2 regions of the Streptomyces sp. NPDC102490 genome follow, and region 2 is predicted to be linked to the other one. Evidence: riboswitches for the same ligand, from Rfam matches in the RefSeq annotation. Region 2 holds a riboswitch; the other holds the start of a gene.
The links. Region 2 has a riboswitch for glycine ahead of gcvP (aminomethyl-transferring glycine dehydrogenase). Riboswitches for the same ligand answer to the same signal wherever they lie in the genome.
Positions count from the first base shown of each region.

Region 1: linked by a shared signal. The riboswitch ahead of gcvT (glycine cleavage system aminomethyltransferase GcvT) and the one ahead of gcvP (aminomethyl-transferring glycine dehydrogenase) in region 2 are both predicted to bind glycine.

Region 1 is NZ_JBIWJU010000014.1:262,741-269,544, reverse strand. Features, by position in the region: gene glyA (serine hydroxymethyltransferase) at 1-241, opposite strand, end outside; gene gcvH (glycine cleavage system protein GcvH) at 256-633, opposite strand; gene gcvT (glycine cleavage system aminomethyltransferase GcvT) at 745-1,863, opposite strand; glycine riboswitch at 2,019-2,112, opposite strand; gene ACIRGB_RS30455 (AAA family ATPase) at 2,290-2,958, shown strand; gene ACIRGB_RS30450 (enhanced serine sensitivity protein SseB) at 3,038-3,805, shown strand; gene ACIRGB_RS30445 (enhanced serine sensitivity protein SseB C-terminal domain-containing protein) at 3,974-4,771, shown strand; gene ACIRGB_RS30440 (ABC transporter permease) at 5,097-6,104, shown strand; gene ACIRGB_RS30435 (ABC transporter substrate-binding protein) at 6,175-6,804, shown strand, end outside.
Region 2 is NZ_JBIWJU010000008.1:446,043-452,846, reverse strand. Features, by position in the region: gene ACIRGB_RS21255 (MerR family transcriptional regulator) at 1-126, shown strand, start outside; gene ACIRGB_RS21250 (DNA polymerase IV) at 200-1,648, shown strand; gene ACIRGB_RS21245 (PRC-barrel domain-containing protein) at 1,558-1,941, opposite strand; glycine riboswitch at 2,093-2,188, shown strand; gene gcvP (aminomethyl-transferring glycine dehydrogenase) at 2,366-5,251, shown strand; gene ACIRGB_RS21235 (molybdopterin-binding protein) at 5,319-5,738, opposite strand; gene ACIRGB_RS21230 (ABC transporter ATP-binding protein) at 5,765-6,804, opposite strand, start outside.

The sequences.
Region 1 (6,804 bases), on a different contig from region 2:
GGTCGATGGCGATCTGCTCGACCACGTCGACGTGCTCGCAGCCGCCGTAGTAGCGGCGGCCGGGGTAGCCCTCGGCGTACTTGTTGGTGAGGACCGAGCCCTGGGCCTCCATGACCGCGACCGGGGCGAAGTTCTCCGAGGCGATCATCTCGAGGGTGGACTGCTGGCGGTCCAGCTCGGCGTCGACGGCGGCGGCGACGTCGGGGTCCAGTTCGTGCAGGGGTGTGTTCAGAAGCGACATGCGGTCGGGACTCCTCAGCCGGCGGTGAAGGCGGTGTACTCGTCGGCGGAGAGCAGGTCGGCCGGCTCGTCCGTGATCCGCACCTTGAACAGCCAGCCGCCCTCGAAGGGGGCGCTGTTCACCAGCGACGGGTCGTTGACGACGTCCTCGTTGACCTCGGTGACCTCACCGGAGACGGGGGAGTACAGATCGGAGACGGACTTGGTCGACTCCAGTTCGCCGCAGGTCTCGCCCGCGGTCACCGAGTCGCCGACCTCGGGGAGCTGGACGAAGACGACGTCACCGAGCGCGTTGGCCGCGTGCTCCGTGATGCCGACCGTCGAGGCGCCGTCCTCGGCGCCCGACAGCCACTCGTGCTCCTTGCTGTAGCGCAGCTGCTGGGGGTTGCTCATGGCCTGAATTCTCCTGTACGCGAGGAAGTGGCTGGTGAAGGGGGTGGTGGGGCGGTACGTCACACGGGGGCGACGCCGCCCGGGACACAGGGGGCCGGTGCCGCCCGGTGGCTACTTCTGACGCTTGTAGAACGGCAGCGCCACGACCTGGTACGGCTCGTGACTGCCCCGGATGTCCACACCGACACCCTCGGTTCCCGGGGCCGCGTGCGCGGGGTCGACGTACGCCATGGCGATCGGCTTGCCCAGCGTCGGGGACGGGGCGCCGGAGGTGACCTCGCCGATCACCTCGCCGCCGGCGACGACCGGGTAGCCGGCGCGCGGGACCCGGCGGCCCTCGGCCACCAGGCCGACCAGGACGCGGGGCGGCTCGGAGGCGGCGCGCTCGGCGGCCTCGGTCAGCGCGGCGCGCCCGACGAAGTCGCCCTCCTTCTCGAACTTCACCACCCGGCCCAGACCGGCGTCGAACGGCGTCAGCGCGGTCGACAGCTCGTTGCCGTACAGCGGCATGCCCGCCTCCAGGCGGAGCGTGTCCCGGCAGGACAGGCCGCACGGGACCAGCCCGGCGCCCTCGCCCGCCTCGGTCAGCGCCTGCCACAGCTCGACGGCGTGCTCCGGCTCCACGAACAGCTCGAAGCCGTCCTCGCCGGTGTAGCCGGTGCGCGCGATCAGCGCCGGGACCCCGGCGACCGTGCCGGGCAGCCCGGCGTAGTACTTCAGTCCGTCCAGGTCGGCGTCGGTGAGCGAGGCGAGGATGCCCGGGGACTTCGGGCCCTGCACCGCCAGCAGCGCGTAGGCGTCGCGGTCGTCGCGCACCTCGGCGTCGAAGCCCGCCGCCCGCTCGGTCAGCGCGTCCAGCACGACCTGGGCGTTGGAGGCGTTGGCGACCACCATGTACCGGGCTTCTCCCAGCCGGTAGACGATCAGGTCGTCCAGGATGCCGCCGTCCTCGCGGCAGATCATGGTGTAGCGGGCCCGGCCCGGCTTGACGCTGCCGATGTTGCCGACCAGCGCGTAGTTCAGCAGCTCGGCCGCCTGCGGCCCGGTGACGGTGATCTCACCCATGTGCGAGAGGTCGAAGAGACCGGCGCGGGTGCGCACCGCGACATGCTCCTCGCGCTCGGAGCCGTAGCGCAGGGGCATGTCCCAGCCGGCGAAGTCGGTCATCGTCGCGCCGAGCGCGCGATGCGTGGCGTCGAGCGCGGTACGGCGCGGTTCGGTACTGCTCATCGGTCGGTCGTCTCCCAGGACAGGACGGGGCGAGGTCGGTCCTCCCCATCTGTCATCGGAACCTGAGAGGTTCGCCACGGCCACCGGAGTACGGCGATCAGGGCTTGCACCTTGGGTGGGACCGCCGTCGGGGGCGGTCCGCTTTTCAGATGTGCCTCGCCCGCGCGGTAACGGGGCCTGAGAGATTCAAGGGAGGGACTTGCTCCTTCGGCGCCCCGGCGCGGCCGGGGACTCTCCCGCGCGGATTCAAACGGCCGGTATGCAGTTGGCGCCGCCATCATTGCACGCCCGGCTCATCCGTGGCAGACCGTGATCTGTAACCGGCTTGTGGCAGTAAGCGAACGAAAACGCGAGACCCGCGCATTACCTTCTCTTTACACTCGACGGGGAGGTACTCGTGTACCGCCCCAGGGGAGGACGATCACGGTGAACAGGACCACGGCGTACGCCACGACCTCCGGACTCGCGCTGCCCGAGCAGCCCGCCGCTCCGGCCTCCGAGGCATGTGCCCCACTGACCGCACCCGTCGTCCGCGACCTGAGGGACCGCGACGGCCGCAGCCCGCACGCCCTGCTCTTCGGACCCCGGGACCTGGTGGTGATCACCGGCCTGCCCGGCAGCGGCAAGTCCACGCTGATGCGGCGCACCGTGCGCGGCGGCCGCGTCGACTCCCAGGACACCCGCGACCGCTGGGAGCGCCGCATGCCGCGCTTCCTGCCGTACGCGCTCTACCGCCCGCTCGTCCGCCTCGCCCACTACGCGGGGCTGCGCCGCGCGCTGCGCTCCGGCGAGGGCGTCGTCGTGCACGACTGCGGCACCCAGGCTTGGGTGCGCGGCTGGCTGGCCCGCGAGGCCCGCCGCCGGGACGGCACCCTGCACCTGCTGCTCCTCGACGTCGCTCCCGGCGAAGCCCTGGCCGGCCAGCGCGAGCGCGGCCGGGGCGTCTCGCGGTACGCGTTCCTGCGGCACCGCACGGCCAACTCCCGCCTGCTGCGCGCGGTGACCGACGGCACCCTGCCCGCCGGCTGCGCCTCGGCGGTGGTCCTCGACCGGGCGGCGGCCGACACCCTCCGCCGCATCGCCTTCACGGGGTGACGCAGGGTAGGGCCCCGGGATCGAACGGGTTAGCCTTTCAGCCACGAACGGCGGTACCAGGCAGGCGGTAGGTAGGCAGATGGACTTCCCGGCACAGGCGCACCCCCACCCGCACGGCGGGTGGCCAGGCAACGAGCTGGAGGAGGTGCTGTCCGCCTCCCTCGGCATCCCGTCGGCCGGCGGCCGGATCGTGGAGGTCCTCGGCCGCAGCTTCCTGTGGATACCCCTGCCCAACGGCGGCGGCCCGCACAGCGGCCCCCTCGACCTGCCCTCGCTGGAGATCGACGGCCAGGCGTATGTGCCGGTGTTCAGCTCGGAGGAGCAGCTGCGCCAGGTCGCGGGGGCGCACATGGCGTACACCATCGCCCCCGCCGCGGAGTTCGCCCGCGGCCTGCCCCCGCAGGTCGGCATCGCGGTGAACCCGGAGGGCGTGGTCGGCATCCCGCTGCCGCCGCCCGCCGTGGCCGAGCTGTGCCGGGCCGGCCGCACCCCGCTGGACGGGCCCTCCTCCGGCGGCCGGGTCCGCCTCTTCGAGCCGGACTGGCAGGACGACCCGGTGGACTTCCTCGCCGCGGCCTCCGCCGAGTTCGCCGCCACCGGCGTCGTCCGCAGCGCGCGCCGCTGCCTGGCCGCCGTGGAGACCGCCGACCCGGTCCTGTTCGTCGGCGTCGAACTGACCCACTGGGAGGGCGACGCCCGCACCCTCCCCCTGGACGCCCTCGGCCGCGCCCTCGCCGCGTCCCCCCTGAAGTGGCAGGTCAACCTGATCCTCCTGGAAGCAGCCCAGGACCCGGTCTGCGACTGGATGCGGGAAAAGGTCAGGCCGTTCTACGGCGGCACCCTGTAGTCGCCGGCAAGGAAAACGCACCCAAGGGGCGCGGGGAACGGCGCGACCAGCCACCGCGGCGCCGCACCCGCACGACGGCAGCACACCCCGAGCTGGAAGGCCCTCCGCACCCGGCGGAGCCTTAAGCTGGTTCCAACACCGGGGGAACTTCTCGAAGGGGCGATACACGTGAGCGCCAGCGGCACCACGACCGGACAGGTCGAGCACATGCTGCGCCAGGTGACGCCCGGGCGCTACGACGCCTACGAGGCCCTGCTGCGCGCCCTCGCCAACCCCACCTCCGGCCAGGTCTGGATGCTGCTGTGGCACGGCCAGGCCGGCTCCCCGGACGCCCAATACGGGAACATGGAGGTCGAGGGCTACGGCTACGCCCCCTGCGTGACCTCCGCCCAGGAGCTCTCGGCCAGCGGCTGGAACCGGTCGTACGAAGTGGTCGACGGCCTGGAGGTCGCCCGCGCCCTCTACCCGGACCACTACGGCCTGTGGCTCAACCCGCACGCCCCCGGCGGCGGGGTCGGCATCCCCTGGCTCGACCTGCGCCGTATCGCCTCCGGCCTGGACCGCCAGCCCGCCGGGCCCCTGCGGCTGTCCGAACCGGCCATCGAGATCCCCCAGTTCTACGCCCTGCTCGCGCAGAACGCCCATCGCACCCCGGCCGTCCGCGCGCTGCGCCGCGCCTGGGTGCAGCCGGCGCTGGGGGCGCCGTACCTGGCCATCGGCCTGGACGTGTACGACACCTCCCCGCCCGCCGTCGACGCGGTGCGCGCGATGATGCAGCAGTCCGTCGGCGCGGTGCCGGACGGGCTGCCGGTGTCGACGGTGGCGATGACCGACGCCCACGACCCGGTCGCCCTGTGGCTGCGCGCCAACGCGCGCCCGTTCTACGACCGCGAGGCCCACGCGCCCGCCCCCGCCCAGGCGCCGGCGGGCGGGTACGGATACCCTCCGGCCGGTAGCCGGTACTGACGGCCGCGAGGTCCGGGGACCCCGCGGACCCCGCCGGAAGAGGCGATCTTCGCGCGTAGATGGCGACGCAAAGCGCCCTCTTGTCCCTGATGTCCCAACTCGCCCGTGTCCGGCCCCCGTTACCCAGTGTCCGGATAACGGAACACCTCAAACAGCATCACGGTTGCGCATCCATTCCCCGTCAAGTCTGGCTACAGATCGCCAAAGCGTTGAAGACTCCCGCAAGTAAGGGGTGGAAGCTCGCTCCTGTGTACGACGGACTGATCACGCCGCTACAGCGGCAAGTGCGGGCCGGCTACCGCCGGTTGAGAGGGGTCCCTGCCAGATGACGGCACCATTGCACGAGCCGACCGCGGAAGCGGCCCCGAGTGCGGCCGAGGAAGCGGCGGTTGCCGGCGCCGAGGCCAAGGCGGTACAGGGGCGTTCCCTGGGGCGTATCGCCTGGGAGCGGCTGAAACGGGACAAGCTGGCCCTCGCGGGTGGCACGGTGGTGCTCCTCCTCATCGTGGTCGCCCTGCTGGCCCCCGTGATCGCCAACCTCGTCGGGCAGGACCCCGAGGCGCACCACGAGGACCTGATCGACCCGCTGTTCGGCACCCCCACCGGCTCCCTGGGCGGCATCAGCGGCGACCACTGGCTGGGCGTCGAGCCCGTCAACGGCCGCGACATCTTCGCCCGCATCCTTTACGGCGCCCGCATCTCGCTGCTCGTCGGCTTCCTGTCCGCGATCGTCGCCGTGGTCATCGGCACCGTCCTCGGTGTCCTGGCCGGCTTCTTCGGCGGCTGGGTCGACTCCCTCATCAGCCGGGTCATGGACGGTCTGCTCGCCTTCCCGCAGCTGCTGTTCATCATCGCCCTGGTCTCGGTCATGCCGAACAACATGCTGGGCCTCACCGGCACCGGTGTCCGCCTGTTCGTGATGATCCTGGTCATCGGCTTCTTCGGCTGGCCCTACATCGGCCGCGTGGTCCGCGGCCAGACCCTGTCGATGCGCGAACGGGAGTACGTCGAGGCCGCCCGCTCCCTGGGCGCCGGGCGGTTCTACATCCTCTTCAAGGAACTGCTGCCCAACCTGGTCGCGCCGATCATCGTCTACACGACGATGATGATCCCCACCAACATCCTCACCGAGGCGGCACTCAGCTTCCTGGGTGTGGGCGTCAAGCCCCCCACGGCCTCGTGGGGGCAGATGCTCTCGAGCGCGATCGACTACTACGACTCGGACCCCATGTACATGGTGATCCCGGGTGTAGCGATCTTCATCACCGTGCTCGCCTTCAATCTCTTCGGCGACGGCGTGCGTGACGCGCTGGACCCGAAGGGCTCCCGCTGAACTGCCGTACCGCAAAGCGACCCGTGGCACCTGCACGGGGTCTCTCATCTAATCCGGAGGATCCGAGATCGTGACTACCCAACGCACCTCAGGGCGGCGCAAGCAGGTTTTGGCCGCTGCCGCGGTGGTGGCCGCGCTGCTGACCACGGCGGCGTGCGGCGGCGACGGCGACGGCGGCAACGGGGGCTCGAAGAATGGCGCTGCCGGCTTCGACGCCGCCAACAACAAGGTCGCCCAGGCCGACCAGGCCAAGAAGGGCGGCGAGCTGAAGTTCGCCAGCGCGCAGGACGCCGACTCGTGGGACACCACCCGCGGCTACTACGGCTTCATGTGGAACTTCTCGCGCTACTACTCCCGTCAGCTCGTCACCAACGCCACGGAGCCGGGCAAGGCCGGCGCCGGCGTGGTGCCGGACCTGGCCACCGCCACCGCCAAGGTCTCGGACGACGGCAAGACCTACACGTACACCCTGCGTGACGGCGTCACCTGGGAGGACGGCAAGCCGATCACCTCCAAGGACATCAAGTACGGCATCGAGCGCGTCTGGGCGCAGGACGTGCTGTCCGGCGGTCCGACGTACCTCAAGGAGGTGCTCGACCCCGAGGGCACGTACCAGGGCCCGTACAAGGACAAGTCCGCGGACAAGCTGGGTCTGAAGGCGATCGAGACGCCGGACGACAAGACCATCGTCTTCAAGCTG
Region 2 (6,804 bases):
GTGTGGCGGGACGTGGAGAGCGCGCTGTCCCAGCTGCACGGCGAGCGGGTCGACACGGGCGAGACCCTGGTCGGGCACAATCCGGCCGACGAACTGGCCCGGCGGCGGAACAACCGCGCGGTCTGAACCGCACGGCGCCGCGGGTTTCCGTCGGCCGGTGACGGCGGGATTGTCAGTGGCGTAGGGCAGCATCGGAGATGTGAGAACCGCGCCCACGATCCTGCATCTCGACATGGATGCCTTCTTCGCCTCGGTGGAGCAGGCGTCCAAGCCGAGCCTGCGCGGGAAGGCCGTGGTGGTGGGCGGCCTCGGACCGCGCGGCGTGGTCGCCACCTGCTCGTACGAGGCGCGGGTGTTCGGCGTGCACTCCGCGATGCCGATGGGCCAGGCCCGCCGGCTCGCACCGCACGCCGCCTACCTGGTGCCGCGCTTCGAGCTCTACCGGTCGATCAGCGAGCAGGTGATGCGGCTGCTGCGGGAGCTGTCGCCGCTGGTGGAGCCGCTGAGCCTGGACGAGGCCTTCGTGGATCTGGAGGCCGGCGGGACGGCCTGGGACGCGGAGTCGGCGCGGCTGGCCGGGGCGAAGCTGCGCACGGACATCCGCACCGTCACGGGCCTCACCGGGTCCGTGGGCCTCGCCGCCTCCAAGATGCTCGCCAAGATCGCCTCGGAGGAGGCCAAGCCCGACGGACTGGTGCTCATCCCGCCCGGGACGGAGCGGGCCATGCTGGAGCCGATGACCGTGCGGACGCTGCCCGGGGTGGGACCGGCCACGGGGGATCACCTGCGGCGGGCCGGGATCACAACGGTCGGCGAGATCGCCGAGGCGGGCGAGGACGAGCTGGTGCGGCTGCTGGGCAAGGCGCACGGCCACGCCCTGTACGCCATGGCGCTGGCCCGGGACGAGCGGCCGGTGGTGGCCGAGCGGGAGACCAAGTCGGTGTCGGTCGAGGACACCTACGACGTCGACATCCACGACCGGGTGCGGGTCGGCGTCGAGGTGGGGCGGCTCGCGGACCGCTGCGTGCGGCGGCTGCGCGCCTCCGGTCTGTCCGGGCGGACCATCGTGCTCAAGGTGCGCAGATACGACTTCTCCACGCTGACCCGCTCCGAGACCCTGCGCGGGCCCACCGACGACCCCGCCGTGGTGCGCGAGGCGGCGGCCAGACTGCTGGACTCGGTGGACACCACGGGCGGCGTGCGGCTGCTCGGGGTGGGCGTCAGCGGGCTCGCCGACTATACGCAGGAGGACCTGTTCGCGCAGGCCGCGGGGGACCGGGCCGAGGAAGCGGCCGAGGAGCCCGAGACCGAGCCCACCGAGCAGCGCACACCCTCGCCCACCGAGCGCCGCTGGCCGGCGGGGCACGACGTGCGGCACACGGAGCTGGGGCACGGCTGGGTGCAGGGCAGCGGTCTGGGGCGGGTCACCGTGCGCTTCGAGACGCCGTACTCGGAGGTCGGACGGGTGCGGACCTTCGCGGTGGACGACCCGGAGCTGACGCCCGCGGACCCGCTGCCGCTGGTCGCCGACGCGGCGGACGGTGCGGGCGGGGCGGGTCAGCCCTCGTCGGGACCCTTGCCCTTGCCGGCCAGCTTGCCGAAGTCGTGGTCGGGCGGCGGGGGAGCGGCCGCCACGTCCAGGCCGTAGTGGTGGTAGAGCTGGAGTTCCTGCTCGGGCGAGAGGTGGCGGCCGACACCGAAGTCCGGCGCCTCCTTGATCAGTGCCCGGTCGAACGGCACGCGCAGGGCGCCGTCGACCAGCTCGCTGGGCTCCAGCGGGACGAAGGCGTCCCTGCTGAAGAGACCGGTCCGTATCGCCGCCCACTCGGGGACGCCGGTGGCATCGTCGAGGTAGACCTCGTCCACGGTGCCGATCCTGGTGCCGTCGCGGTCGAACGCCTTGCGGCCGATCAGGTTCCGCGGATCGATGTCAGTACGCACGGGGCCCTCCACTTGATCGCACCACTGGGCCGCACTGGGATCGCACACCAGCCGCCTTAATCATCCGTAAGTACTACAAAAGGGCACAAGTGGCGGGTCGGCCACTCGAAGTCGGTGCGGTGGCCTCGCTGGTACGCTGGCAAACGGCTGCTGACCCCGCGCGGGAGAGTCCTCCGGACACCACCGGAGGCGCCGAAGGAGCAAATCCTCCCCGGAATCTCTCAGGCTCACGTACCGCACGGACGAGGTCACTCTGGAAAGCAGGGCGGGTGTCGACGGCTTCCGCTCTCACCGACGGTGAAAGCCGGGAGAGCCCCAGGGCTCGCCCGGTGAAGCTCTCAGGTTGAGATGACAGAGGGGGAGGCCGTCCGGGTACCCGCGCCGTGGTGCCCCTCGAAGGTCGTCAGACCAGGAGGCCTCCGCAATGACCGCCCACCGCACTCCGCTCTCCGAACTCGAACAGGCCATGCCCTTCGAGCAGCGCCACATCGGCCCCGACCACGAGGCCAGGGCCAAGATGCTCGCGCAGGTCGGTTACGGTTCGCTCGACGAACTGACGGCCGCCGCGGTGCCGGATGTGATCAAGAACGCCGACCGGCTGGACCTGCCGGGCGCGCGCTCCGAGGCCGAGGTGCTGGCCGAGCTGCGCTCCCTGGCCGATCGCAACCAGGTCCTCGACTCCATGATCGGCCTCGGCTATTACGGCACCTTCACCCCGCCGGTCATCCTGCGCAACGTCATGGAGAACCCGGCCTGGTACACGGCGTACACGCCCTACCAGCCGGAGATCTCCCAGGGCCGTCTCGAGGCCCTGCTGAACTTCCAGACGATGGTCGCCGAGCTGACCGGCCTGCCCACCTCCGGCGCCTCGCTGCTCGACGAGGGCACCGCCGCGGCCGAGGCGATGGCCCTCTCCCGGCGCATGGGCAAGAACAAGAAGGGCCTGTTCCTGGTCGACGCGGACGCGCTGCCGCAGACCGTGGCCGTGATACAGACCCGTGCCGAGCCGACCGGCGTCGAGGTCGTCGTCGCCGACCTGAGCGAGGGCATCCCCGCCGAGATCGCCGAGCGGGAGATCAACGGCGTCCTGATCCAGTACCCGGGCGCCTCCGGAGCCGTCCGCGACCTCAAGCCCGTGATCGACCGGGCGCACGAGCTGGGCGCGCTCGTCACCGTCGCCGCCGACCTGCTCGCCCTCACGCTGCTCACCTCGCCCGGCGAGCTGGGCGCGGACATCGCCGTGGGCACCACCCAGCGCTTCGGCGTGCCGATGGGCTTCGGCGGACCGCACGCCGGCTACATGGCCGTGCACGAGAAGTTCGCCCGCAGCCTCCCCGGCCGCCTGGTCGGCGTCTCCGTGGACGCCGACGGCAACAAGGCCTACCGCCTGGCCCTCCAGACCCGCGAGCAGCACATCCGCCGCGAGAAGGCCACCAGCAACATCTGCACCGCGCAGGTGCTGCTCGCCGTCATGGCCGGCATGTACGCCGTCTACCACGGCCCCGAGGGCCTGCGGTCCATCGCCCGGCGCACCCACCGGTACGCCACGATCACCGCGGCCGGACTCGCCGCCGGCGGCGTCGAGATCGTGCACGGCGCCTACTTCGACACGGTCACCGCGCGGGTGCCCGGCCGGGCCGACGCGATCGTCCACGCCGCCCGCGAGAACGGCATCAACCTGCGGCTCGTCGACGCCGACCACGTCTCCTTCGCCTGCGACGAGACCACCACGCGCGCCCAGGTGAGCGGCGTGTGGAACGCGTTCGGCGTCGAGGGCGACGTCGAGGCGCTGGACGCGGAGGCCGGGGACACCCTGCCCGAGGCGCTGCTGCGCACCGACGACTTCCTGACCCACCCCGTCTTCCACCAGCACCGCTCCGAGACCGCGATGCTGCGCTACCTGCGCCGCCTCGCCGACCGGGACTACGCGCTGGACCGCGGCATGATCCCGCTGGGCTCCTGCACCATGAAGCTCAACGCGACCACCGAGATGGAGCCGGTCACCTGGTCCGAGTTCGGGCAGCTGCACCCCTTCGCGCCCGCCGAGCAGGCGCAGGGCTACCTGACCCTCATCCGCGAGCTGGAGGAGCGGCTCGCCGAGGTCACCGGGTACGACAAGGTCTCGCTCCAGCCCAACGCCGGCTCGCAGGGCGAGTTCGCCGGACTGCTCGCCGTCCGCGGCTACCACCGGGCCAACGGCGACGAGCAGCGCACCGTCTGCCTCATCCCGTCCTCCGCGCACGGCACCAACGCCGCCAGCGCGGTGATGGCCGGCATGAAGGTCGTCGTCGTCAAGACCGCCGAGGACGGCGAGATCGACGTCGAGGACCTGCGCGCCAAGATCGAGAAGCACCGCGACGAGCTGGCCGTGCTGATGATCACGTACCCCTCCACGCACGGCGTGTTCGAGGAGCACGTGGCCGACATCTGCGCGCAGGTGCACGACGCGGGCGGCCAGGTCTACGTGGACGGCGCCAACCTCAACGCCCTGGTCGGCCTCGCCAAGCCCGGCCACTTCGGCGGCGACGTCTCCCACCTGAACCTGCACAAGACCTTCTGCATCCCGCACGGCGGCGGCGGTCCCGGCGTCGGCCCCGTGGCCGTACGGTCCCACCTGGCGCCGTACCTGCCCAACCACCCGCTCCAGCCCGCGGCCGGTCCGCAGACCGGCGTCGGACCGATCTCGGCGGCGCCGTGGGGCTCGGCCGGGATCCTGCCGATCTCCTGGTCGTACGTCCGGCTGATGGGCGGCGAGGGCCTCAAGCGGGCCACGCAGGTGGCCGTGCTGTCCGCCAACTACATCGCCAAGCGCCTGGAGCCGCACTTCCCGGTGCTGTACACCGGCCCCGGCGGGCTGGTCGCGCACGAGTGCATCATCGACCTGCGCCCGCTGACCAAGGCGACCGGCGTGAGCGTCGACGACGTCGCCAAGCGGCTGATCGACTACGGCTTCCACGCGCCGACGATGTCCTTCCCGGTGGCCGGCACGCTGATGATCGAGCCGACCGAGTCCGAGGACCTGGCCGAGCTGGACCGGTTCTGCGCGGCGATGATCGCCATCCGCGCGGAGATCGAGAAGGTCGGCTCCGGTGCCTGGTCCGCCGACGACAACCCGCTGCGCGGCGCCCCGCACACCGCGGGCGCGCTGGGCGGCGCGTGGGACCACGCGTACACGCGCGAGGAGGCCGTCTTCCCGGCCGGGGTGTCCGCCGCCGACAAGTACTGGCCGCCGGTGCGCCGCATCGACCAGGCCTACGGCGACCGGAACCTGGTCTGCTCCTGCCCGCCGCTGGACGCCTACGAGGACTGAGTCCCGCCGCAGCAGTGAGAGAGGCTCCGTCCGGGCTCCCCAGCCCTGGACGGAGCCTCTCGGCGTCTCATCCCGTGGCGAGCGACACGTCCGTCGACTTGACCAGCGCGACGACCGGAACGCCGACGGACAGCTCCAGCGCGTCCGCGGCCTGCCGGGTGATGGCGGCGGTCAGCTCGGCGCCCTCGACGGCGACCGACACGGAGGCCATCGCGGCGCCGGTGGTGAGGGCGGTGACCGTGCCCGGCAGCCGGTTGCGGAGGGACAGGCCGTCGGCGCGCCCGGTGGCCAGCGCCACCTCCGTGGACTTCATCAGGACCCGTACGGCGGTGCCGGGGGCGAGCGCGAGGTCCTCTGCGGCCTCCCGGGTGATCGCCGCGGTGAGGTCCTGGCCGCCGGAGAGACGGACGCCGACCGTCGCCATGGCCTCGCCCGGGGTGACGGCGGTGACGGTGCCGGGGAGCTGGTTGCGGATGCTCAGGCTCATGGGGGCACCGTAGCCCGGCGGAGGCGCTATGCCGGGTATGCGTGGGTCTGCGTCGCCTTGACCGTCGCCCACACCGGCGCGCCCGGGTGCAGGCCCAGCTCGGCGGCGGCGCCCGTGGTGAGGTCGGCGGCGAGCGCGAGTTCGCCGGTGAGGTCCACGCGGATCTGGTCGCCGTGACTCTCCAGGCCCGCGACCTCGCAGCGCCACAGGTTGCGGGCGCTGGAACCGGTGGGGCGTGCGCCGTACAGGGTCACGGCGCTCGGCGGGAACGCGACGAAGACCGGGCCCGCGAGGTCCTCGGTGGTGGTGAGGGCGGGGCCCGCGTCGAGTCGCACGGTGTGGCCGTCGGCCCGTCCCCGGTAGAGGTTCAGGCCGACCAGCCGGGCGATGTAGTCCGTGCGGGGCCGGCGGGCGATGTCGGCGGGCCCGCCCTCCTGCACGACCGCGCCGTCCTCGACCACGACCAGCCGGTCGGCCAGCACCATGGCGTCCAGCGGGTCGTGCGTGACCAGTACGGCGACCGCCTCGAACTCGGCGAGGTGGCGGCGGAGCTGGGCCCGCACCTCCAGCCGGGTCCGGGCGTCCAGGGCCGCGAGGGGCTCGTCCAGGAGCAGCAGCCGCGGGTGGGTGGCCAGCGCGCGGGCCAGGGCGACGCGCTGGGCCTGGCCCCCGGAGAGGCGGCGCGGTCTGGCACCCGCGTGGTCGGCCAGGCCCATCCGGTCCAGCCACGCGGCGGCCCGCGTCCGGGCCTCCGCCTTGCTCGCTCCTCGGCAGCGCGGCCCGAAGGCCACGTTGTCGAGGGCGGTCAGGTGCGGGAAGAGCAGGTAGTCCTGGAAGACGACGCCGACCGGGCGGGACTCCGGCGGCGTGCGGTCCAGCTCCGCGCCGTCCAGGCGCAGGTGACCGCCGGTGAGCGGGACCAGACCGGCGAGCGCGCGCAGGGCGGTGGTCTTGCCCGCGCCGTTGGGTCCGAGGAGGGCCACGACCTCGCCGGGCGCGGCGGTGAGCGGGACGTCCAGGCGGAAGGCGCCGCGGTCCACGACGAGCCGGGCGTCGAGGCCGTCCC